DNA from 2 places in the Sphingomonas sp. AC411 genome. Region 2 is predicted to be linked to the other one. Evidence: riboswitches for the same ligand, from Rfam matches in the RefSeq annotation. Region 2 holds a riboswitch; the other holds the start of a gene.
The links. A riboswitch is a leader RNA that binds a small molecule or an ion and turns the genes downstream of it on or off. The one in region 2 is predicted to bind thiamine pyrophosphate.

Region 1 (5,137 bases), 1.8 Mb from region 2:
CGCTGGTGCCATAATAGCGCTTCGTACCCGGCCAGGGCTTAGCGCCGAACGATGCCAGGCTGCCCCATTGTGCCGAGGTGAACGGCACCGGGATCGAGGGTCGCGTATCGTCGAAATGCGGTTTGATTGCATCATCGAGCCGCTGGAATCGGTTGATGTCCTGCCACGGCGTCCGCCAATCGCCGAAATCGCGGCGGAGCCGATCGACGGCGGCCGTCAACGCCGCGAGCTTTGCATCGGGACCGACCCGCGTGGCGATAAAGTCCGGGACGTTCAGCCGCTCGGCTTGCGCAAAACTACCGACCTCGCGCCACAATTGATCGCCCCAGAATACCGCCAGGCTGGTCGCGGTGGACTCGTAGCTCCAGCGATAGTCCCATGACCTGAGCAGTGCGATCGGTGCCTCCAGCGCCTTGCGACGCGGGTCGGTGGTCGGGAGGGCGTTCCAGGCCGTCACCAGATCGGGCAGCAACCGGGCGAACGCCGGCAGATACGGATCGAACGCCGCCCCTCGCAGCGTATCGGGCGTCCAGCCGGACTTGCCCGTCAGCAACAGATCGGCATGCACGCCGCGCGCATTGCCTCCGACCTGATCCATGTAGCGGGGATAGTCTGCGGGCTTTGGGCTGTCGGGGCCAGCCGCGCTCCAAGGCCAGTCATTGGTGTTGTGCGCCCAGCCCGTGCGCGGATTGAGCACGCTCGGCAAGCTGGGCAGCGTATGCAGTCCGCGCCAGTCGGTCGCGGGGTCGCTGCCGTCGACGGGTCGGGTGTAATCGAAGCGATCGTCACGCAACGGCATGAACTGCGGCATCAGGAAGGCGATCTCGCCCTTGCTGTCGGCGAACAGCGTGTCGTTCGAAGAGTTGGCCTTGCGCTCGGCGACCGTCAGATAGCTTGCGAGATCGGTCGCCTTGGTCCGCAGGTAACTCTGTTCGAGCGCGGGAACGGGCTTCCACATCAATGCCGTGGCGATCCAGCGTCCCGCCTTGATTGCGACGATCGGTCCGTGATGCGTGCGATAGGTCGTGAAGCTTCGGTCGCCGGTGGTGCCGTCCGGCTTGCTGTACCGTAGCGTCACGATCTTCGTCGCGACCGGTCGGCTGACCTTGCCGTAGCGATAGTCGTAGCCGGCGCCGCGCCGCGTGATCCGTTCCGCGAATTCGTCGACGTTGTCGACCGTCGACGAGGTATGCATCCAGCCGGCCTTCGCGTTGAAGCCCTGGTAGATGAAGAACTGCCCCCACGTGCTCGCGCCATACGCGTTCAGCCCTTCGGCGCTGGTCATCTGCGCCTCGGACCGGAAATAGAAGCTGGTGTGCGGATTGATGAGCAGCAGTGCATTGCCGTTCGCGGTCAGCCGCGGCGCGATCGCGATGCCGTTGGAGCCCGATGGCTCGCGCGGCACCGTCCCGAGTTCCTCGAGGGTCGGCGGGGTCGGGCGGCCGTAGAAGGTCTTCAGGTCGCTCAGCGAGATACGCTCGATATCGCCGCCGATGCTGCCTTCGGTGAAGCTCAATGCCATCCAGGGCTCGAACCGGGTCAACACCTTGGGTCTGACCTGTGGATGCGTCGCGAGATAATAGTTCAGCCCGTCCGCCCAGGACTGCATCAGCGTGCGCAACCATGCCGGGCTTGCCGCATAGTGCGCCTTGAGTTCGACCGGATCGGCGAACAGCCGTTGCCTGAGATCCGCCCAGATCGCGTCCTCGCCCTCCGCTTCGGCGGTACGGCCCAGCGCCGTCAGATAATTCGCCTCGATCCGGGGAAAATCATCCTCAGCCTGCGCATAGATAAGCCCGAACACCGCATCGGCATCCGATCGCCCCTCGATATGCGGAATTCCCCAATCGTCGCGCGTAATCGTGACGCGGGCGGCTTGCGCCTGCCACCGCGTCCGCTCGGTTGGCGGCGTACCACGCTGGGCCGCAAGCGGCGTACCCAACAGGGCCAACAGGATCACCGGAGTGCGCGCGCGTCGAAGAACCGTGGTCATGGGCGCAGCGTAAGGCGGCAAACGGCGAAAGACCATGCGTTGGCACAGCACGGCGGATCCGAGGGACGACGTCTCCATCTCAGGCGTGCGACGTAGTCCGTGACCGTGCGCGCCTCAGCCAGATGAGCAGGAAAGGCTGGTCGGCCACCGAGACGCCGTTGGGAGTCCGGATATCGATCTTTCGTCGATCGAACTGCCAATAGTGCATCACGCTGAGGATGGCGGCGTAGAAGCACCAGACCGAGGCGAACGCGTAGCCCTTGACCAGATGGACGATCGTCAGCCCGATCACGTTGACGACGCCGTAGGTCCTGACGACACGGTGGCTCGACAGCAGCAACGCGCCGCAGGTCGCCAGGATGTAGAAGACCGACACCATCATGTTGCTCGTCATCGCGTTCAGATACGCGATCGAGTGCTGTTCGATGAAAGCCTGGGTTGGAAACAACACGAGCCCGGCGATGTCCCACAGGCAGACCAGCGCGCCGGTGATCGTCAGGCCGACGATTGCAGTGCGACGCCAGCCGGGCGGCTCCATCAATGCCACAGCGGCCGGCATCAGCACCGGCAGGATACCGAGCGCGTAGACCGTGAACAGCAGCACGGCATGATCGAGCGCGACCTTGCCCAGTTCGCCGTGCAACGCCAGCCACACCAATCCTTCGCTGAATTGATGGAGGGCGAACAACAAAGGCACCGATGCGAAGAGCAGCGCGCGTGGCTCGCGGACGTGCCGCAACGTGGCTATGCCGATCGTGGCGAGTACCCCGGAGGCAGCGAAGCTTGCAGTCGCCGAAAAGCACATGCGCGGTCGTCCAGGCTGTTGGCGGTCCGCAGGGCGTGGCGTGTTTCCGGCCACATAGCCAGCGCCGCCTGTGCGTATCGCCGCCGCACACGCTGGCGCGACGGTGGCGATGACGCTTTCCAACGGCCGGTCGAGCGCCTAAGCGACGGAAATCCCCGGGGGCCGCTGATGCGCGGCTGAGAGGTGGGCTGCAGCCCATGACCCGCTGAACCTGATCCGGCTTATACCGGCGTAGGGAGGGTCTGCGGCTGGCCCGTTGTCCCTCCGATTGGAGTGGACGTGACGTTTTTCAGTGTTGGTTCTGTTGTGACTTCCGCCGGGCGCGAGCGCAGGCTCTTGGGGCGGGCGACCCTGCTCATCTCGGCAACGCTCGCGGCCTCGGCGGCCGGGGCGCAGGTATCCGATCCGGTCGAACCCGCCGAGATCCGGGTGGTCGGCAAGCAGGACCCGGCGGGGCTGCTCCCCGACCAGAAGGTGCCGCGCGCGCAGAGTGCGATCTCCGCCGACTTCATCGTCAAGCAGGCGCCGACCCTGAACGCGTTCCAGCTGGTGACTTTGCTGCCCGGCGCGAACGTCGCGTCGAGCGATCCGTACGGTCTGTCGACCAGTTCCAGCCTGACGCTGCGCGGTCTCGGCCAGGACGAGATCGGCGTGCTGATGGAAGGCGCGCCGCAGAACGACATCGGCTATTATTACGCCTATCCGTCGCAGTTCGCCGATCCCGAGAACCTCAAGCGGATCTCGCTCGCCCAAGGCTCGGTCGATATCGACTCCCCGACGCTCGGCGGTGCAGGCGGTTTACTGTCGCTATCGCTCGACGATCCGAAGGCGCGTCCCGGCGCGCTGGTCGACCTGTCGCTCGGCAGCTACGCGGCGCGGCGCGCGTTCGTCCGGATCGATAGCGGGACGATCGGCAACACCGGGCTGAAGGCGTTCCTGTCCTATTCGAACACGCGCGCGGACAATTGGCGGGGTGCCGGTTTCGACACGCGCCAGCACATCGACGCCAAGATCCTGAACGAGTGGGGCGCCGGCAACCGCGCCAGCCTTGCACTCTCGTACAACGACGCGAACTCGTCGAGCTACCCGAGCCCGACGCTCGCCGAGTGGAATGCGCAGGGCCGCGATTTCAATTTCGACGAGCGCTACACGGCAGGGAACACCAACTATTGGCGGCTGTACCGCGCGCCGTTCCGCAACCTCTACGCCTCCGCGCCGGTGCATATCGTGCTGAACGATCGGCTTGCGCTCGACAGCACCACCTATCTCCAGTTCGGTTACGGCAACTCGCCCTACGGGACGCAGCTGACCACCGAAGGCAATTTCCTCGGCACCGAGGCACTCGCCCAGCCGATCGCGCTGCCCGGCGCAGTCGACGGCGTGGCCACGGTGCTCGGCAACTATACCGGCGACCAGATGCGGACCGGCAACGTCAGCAAGCTCACCTTCAAGACAGGCATGCACACGCTGACCGCCGGGCTCTGGTTCGATTATGGCACCGATCGCGTCACCCAGTCGTACACGTCGATTGACGCCGATGGGCAGCCGTTCGACCGCTGGGGCTATCGCGCGAAAGCGATCCGCACCGCCGACGGCCGCCTGCTCGCCTATGAGAACCAGCGCACCGTCACCGTGACGAAGGGCTTCTTCCTCGCCGACAGCATCGCGCTGACGCCGCGGCTGACGATCGACGCCGGGTTCAAGGGCGTCAACGTCCTGCGCAACGGCCGCACCTATTTGCCCGGACCGCAGGACAAGGTGCGCAACGACAGCTTCGCCGCATTGCCGCGCGCCGCGATCCACTACCGGCTCGACGACCGCCAGCAGCTGTTCGCCAACATCACCACCAACTTCCGCACCCCCAACGAGTTCACGCTCTACAACAGCTATTTCGGTGGCGAAGTCGTCGTGCGTGGGACGAACGCGCTCAAGAACGAATATTCGGTCTCGCAGGAGATCGGCTATCGGTTCATCGGCGAACAGCTCTCCGCCTCGTTGACCGGCTTCCACTACAAGTTCCGCAACCGCCAACTCGCCACCGTGCTCGACCAGGGCGGCGCGCAGGTGAACGCCACGATCAACGCCGGTGGCCAGACCTCGTACGGCGTCGATGCGGAGATCGACTACCGCCCGGTCGCGGGTGTCAGCCTGTACCTATCGGGCGAATATCTGCGCGCGCGGATCGACGACGACCTGCCCGTCGGCGCGGACTTCCTGCCGACCAGGGGCAAGCACGCGGTGTCCAGCCCGACCGTCCAGTTCGGCGTCGGCGGGATCTACGACGACGGCCGCTTCTTCGGCAGCGTCGCGTCGAAATATATCGGCCGGCAATATGCGAG
Region 2 (5,137 bases):
TTCTCGGGCGTCTATATCGGCGCGGCCGGCGGTTACGACGTCCAGCCCAACGACGTCGGCTCGTCGATCCTGTTCGATCGCAACGGCGACGGCAATTTCAACGACAGCGTCAACACCATCACCGGCGCCAACGCCTTCTCGCCGGGCTTCTGCAACGGCTCCGCGCGCACCGCCGTCGTCGATTACGGCTGCCGCAACGACGATGACGGCTGGTCCTATTACGGCCGCGCCGGCTTCGACGTGCAGAGCGGCCCGTTCGTGGTCGGCTTGGTCGGCGAATTCGGCAAGTCCGACATCACCGACAGCGTCGCCGGCTTCTCGACCACGCCCGCCAGCTACACGATGGCCCGCAAGCTGAAATGGGAAGCTTCGGCCCGCGTCCGCGCCGGTCTCGCCGCGCGCAACACGCTGTTCTACGCCACCGGCGGCGCCGGCTATGCCAAGATCGACAACCTGTTCTTCACCACCAACACCGCCAACGCGTTCGCCGCCACCGGCTCGAACAAGCGCTGGGGCTATGTCGGCGGCGGCGGCATCGAACAGAAGCTGACCCGGAACATCTCGATCGGCATGGAATACACCTATCACCAGTACAAGGACAACGACGCCCGCGTCCTGGTCACCGCCGGCACCGCGCTCGCCGGCAGCCCGGTGCTGCTGGCGAACAACCCGTTCGTGCTCGCGCCCAACACCGCCGGCACCACCTTCCGCCGCAGCGATGATCAGTTCCGCTGGCACAGCCTCCGCGGCACCGTTTCTTTCCGGTTCTGAGGTAGCGCACCCTCCACCCCGTTCGCCCTGAGCGAAGTCGAAGGGTAAGCCCCACGTGCAAGGGTGCTTCGACTGCGCCCAGCACGAACGGGGAGGGGGACGCGATTACTAATACACGTCGAAAAGGCCGCAGCCCCAAACCAGGGCAGCGGCCTTTTCCTTTGTCTGCACAACCTCAATCCTCCCCCGCCAGGGAGGTGGCACCGAAGGTGACGGAGGGGGAGGACACGCAACAGAGGTTATCTCTTACCTCCCCTCCGTCTGGCAATCGCCATCCACCTCCCCCTGGCGGGGGAGGGTCGCAAAGGCACCACCTCCCACTCCCGTTCGCCCTGAGCGAAGTCGAAGGGTGTGCCCCAAGCGCAGGTGCATCGCCGATCAACACCACCAATTTCCCATTGCACCCCACCCCCATCCCCCTATGCTGACCCCACCCCGGGGAGCGCTAATCCGCGCTTGAGAGGAAGGCAGGAGCCTTCGACCCGCTGAACCTGATCCGGTTGATACCGGCGGAGGGAGGAGCGGTCGCCACAGAACCGCAATCCTTGCTCCGAGACCTTTAGGAGCAAGCGCATGGCCGATTTTGAAGCACGCACCCCGACAGCAGACATCGGCGTAACCACCGGCCCGATCCGAGGCTCGCGGAAAATCCACGTCGCGGTGCCGACCAGCCCCGACGTCCGCGTCGCCATGCGCGAGATCGTCCTCGACCCAAGCTGCTCCGAACCCCGTTACGCGTCTACGACACCAGCGGCCCCTACACCGACCCTCGCGCGCAAATCGACATCAACGCCGGCCTCCCCCAACTCCGCCGCGCCTGGATCGAAGCTCGCGGCGACGTCGAATCCTACGAAGCCCGAGAACTCCGCCCCGAAGACAACGGCCAACTCGGCCCAGATCGCTCCGGCGGCGTCCCCCAATTCCCCGGCAGCATCAAACGCCCCTCCGCGCCAAACCCGGGCACAACGTCAGCCAGATGCACTACGCCCGCCGCGGCATCATCACCCCCGAAATGGAATACGTCGCCACCCGAGAAAACCTCGGCCGCGCCATGCTCAAAGACTACGTTCGAGACGGCGAAAGCTTCGGCGCCCAGATCCCCGACTTCGTAACCCCCGAATTCGTCCGCGACGAGATCGCCCGCGGCCGCGCAATCATCCCCAACAACATCAACCACCCCGAATCCGAACCGATGGCGATCGGCCGCAACTTCCTCGTCAAGATCAACGCCAACATCGGCAACTCCGCGGTCGCCAGCAACGTCGCCGCCGAAGTCGACAAGCTCGTCTGGTCGATCCGCTGGGGCGCGGACACGGTCATGGACCTCAGCACCGGCCGCAACATCCACGACACCCGCGAATGGATCCTCCGCAATTCACCGGTCCCGATCGGCACCGTCCCGATCTACCAGGCGCTCGAAAAGGTCGGCGGGGTCGCCGAGGACCTCACCTGGGAGATCTTCCGCGACACGCTCATCGAGCAGGCCGAACAGGGCGTCGATTACTTCACGATCCACGCCGGCGTCCGCCTCGCCTACATCCCGATGACCGCGAAACGCGTCACCGGCATCGTCTCGCGCGGCGGCTCGATCATGGCGAAATGGTGCCTCAGCCACCACAAGGAGAGCTTCCTCTACGAGCGCTTCGACGAGATCACCGAGATCATGAAGGCGTACGACATCGCCTACAGCCTCGGCGACGGCCTGCGCCCCGGCAGCATCGCCGACGCCAACGACGAAGCCCAGTTCAGCGAACTCTACACGCTCGGCGAACTCACCCACCGCGCGTGGAAGAGCGATGTCCAGGTCATGATCGAAGGCCCCGGCCACGTGCCCATGCACAAGATCAAGGAGAACATGGACAAGCAACTCGAAGTCTGCGGCGAAGCGCCCTTCTACACGCTCGGGCCACTCACCACGGACATAGCCCCCGGCTACGACCACATAACGAGTGGTATCGGCGCCGCGATGATCGGCTGGTACGGCACCGCGATGCTCTGCTACGTTACGCCGAAGGAGCATCTCGGCCTCCCCGACCGCGACGACGTGAAAGTCGGCGTAGTAACCTACAAGCTAGCAGCCCACGCCGCCGACCTCGCCAAAGGCCACCCCGCCGCCCAGATGCGCGACGACGCGCTCAGCCGCGCAAGGTTCGAGTTCCGCTGGAGAGACCAGTTCAACCTCTCGCTGGACCCGGATACGGCGGAACAATACCATGATCAGACGCTCCCCGCAGAAGGCGCCAAGACCGCCCACTTCTGCTCGATGTGCGGCCCAAAATTCTGCTCGATGAAGATCACGCAGGAGGTGCGCGACTTCGCGGCGAAGCAGAACAGTCCGGCGGATACGTTCCTAGCGGAAGACGTCGACCAGACCGACACCAACCGCGCGATCTTCGCCGGAGGCTCCCACGCCGAAGCCGAAAAAGGCATGGCAGACATGAGCGAAAAATTCCGCGAAAAGGGCAGCGAAATCTACCTGCCGGCTGGATGACTCAGCGTTTTGCCTTGCCTTTTGGGAGTGTCTTCTGATCCCGCTTGAGCTGATCGATTGCTTGTTCGGCTTGAGCGTGACGGACGGCTTTTTGAGCGGCCTTGAACGTGTCGTACTGCGTTTCGGCATGCTGCCGAGCAACCGTCATCGATACACGGCCACCACTGCGCAGCACCCCGCGTCCCAGATTTGCGAGTTGATTATCAAGAAGAGCCGCCGCCTCGGTCATTAGCCGCAGGCGGCCGATTTCCATCTGGTCCTCGAATATATCGAGAAGGATCGTCGTGAGACGGTTCAGTTCCTTGACTTCGGCTGCAGCAAGGTAATTCTTAGAAACGAGCGTATCGGACTTCCGAATATTATCATTGGGCCATGTTTGAAGTCCCATGTTTTCGGATCCAGCATCGGCCCGCGTTCTGATAACCTCGGCAGGTGTGTTCGAGCAGATCGCATAGACAAGTTTAGCTTGGGTATTTTTGTAAAATGTCTGCCATTCATCCGACCCGCCATCATAATCTTGACACATCGCGCAAATGGTTTTTAGCTCGCGATAGACGTTGGCTTCGTCCGACCTAATATCGCGAATGATATCGCGCAGTTCGGCGATACGGTCTTGCTGGTCCGGATTTTTTAGCCTCGGCGCGTCTATCACGAACCCGCGCGTGGCAAACTGGACCAGCTTTTCGGTTGCCCAGCGACGGAAAAGCGTCCCTTGCTTCGTCGAGACTCGATAGCCGACCGCAATGATGCCATCCAGATTATGGATCAACGTCTTGCGGCTGACCTCACGCCCTCCCTCGTCGCGAACCTGCAAGATTTCCTTGCAGGTTGCCGACCGGTCCAACTCGCCCTGCTCATATATATTGTTCATGTGAGCGTTAACGCTTTGGCGCGTCACCCCGAACAGCTCCGCAATTTGCGGTTGGGTAAGCCAAAGGGTATCACCCTCGTAACGCAGTTCAATCTTGACACCGCTATCGGTGCCATAGATCAAGAATCGATCTCCTGTACTCTCGTTTTCCTCTAGGTGAACAGGTTCCAGCGTCGTCATCGGGGTCTCCACGACATAGCGAACATCTGTAGAACGAAACGGTTTTCAACTCAATCGGCTTGACTCTGCGTTGAGCTGGGATCTGTAACTGCTCTTCACAAAAGAATGCCCGTCAATAATCATCGCCAACCAGCGACACAGCTCCGCACGGTCGCCAACGAGCGCCATTTTCTAAAATCACGAGTTTCCGAGCGACGCAATCCGTCTCCAAAATCTTGATAATCCGCGCTGCTGCAGTCCGATCAAGCTTGCGCAGTTCGCTTTGCCGCATCCGGCAGGAACTCAATCCGCCAAGCAGCGCATTTTCATCGAGCACCTCGCCGATACCGGCTCGGTCACTGCCGCCGCCACGCAGGTCGATATGTCGGTCAACAGTTGCTACGCGCTGCGCCGCGCGCCCGGTGCCGAACAGTTCGCCGCCGCCTGGACCGCGGCCGTGCAATCGGGCGTCACGCGGCTCGCCGATCTCGCGCTGGAGCGCGCGATGAACAGGGTGGAGGTGCCGGTGTTCGACAAGAACGGCCACCGGATCGCGTGCCGCTACAAATACAGCGACCGGATGATCATGTTCCTCCTGCGCGCGCACATGCCCGAACGCTACGGCCACGCGCACCGCACGATCTCGGCCCCGCACGACCGTGACCGGCCTGAAGCGCCGCGCATTGCATCCGTAGCGCAGGCCATCGCGCTGCTCGAACCTACCATGCCGGACAACCCCGCGGCGTTGCTGACGGAGCAAGCCCTGTGCGACCGGCTCCAGGATATCCAGGATCTGGACGGCGCCGATTTCGTCCTGCCGCAGGACGCGTCCGGCCAGATCCTCC

Region 1: it holds a riboswitch for thiamine pyrophosphate, as region 2 does, so the genes downstream of both, AC0IX7_RS06710 (TonB-dependent receptor) here and thiC (phosphomethylpyrimidine synthase ThiC) in region 2, are expected to answer to the same signal.

Annotation. Positions count from the first base shown of each region.
Region 1 covers NZ_CEEDAQ010000001.1:1,310,106-1,315,242, reverse strand. Annotated here, with positions in the region: gene AC0IX7_RS06720 (penicillin acylase family protein) at 1-1,993, opposite strand, end outside; gene AC0IX7_RS06715 (DUF6629 family protein) at 2,073-2,798, opposite strand; TPP riboswitch at 2,945-3,053, shown strand; gene AC0IX7_RS06710 (TonB-dependent receptor) at 3,135-5,137, shown strand, end outside.
Region 2 covers NZ_CEEDAQ010000001.1:3,102,441-3,107,577, forward strand. Annotated here, with positions in the region: gene AC0IX7_RS15905 (outer membrane protein) at 1-771, shown strand, start outside; TPP riboswitch at 1,197-1,306, shown strand; partial or broken gene thiC (phosphomethylpyrimidine synthase ThiC) at 1,345-3,262, shown strand; gene rhuM (RhuM family protein) at 3,264-4,313, opposite strand; gene AC0IX7_RS15920 (hypothetical protein) at 4,576-5,137, shown strand, end outside.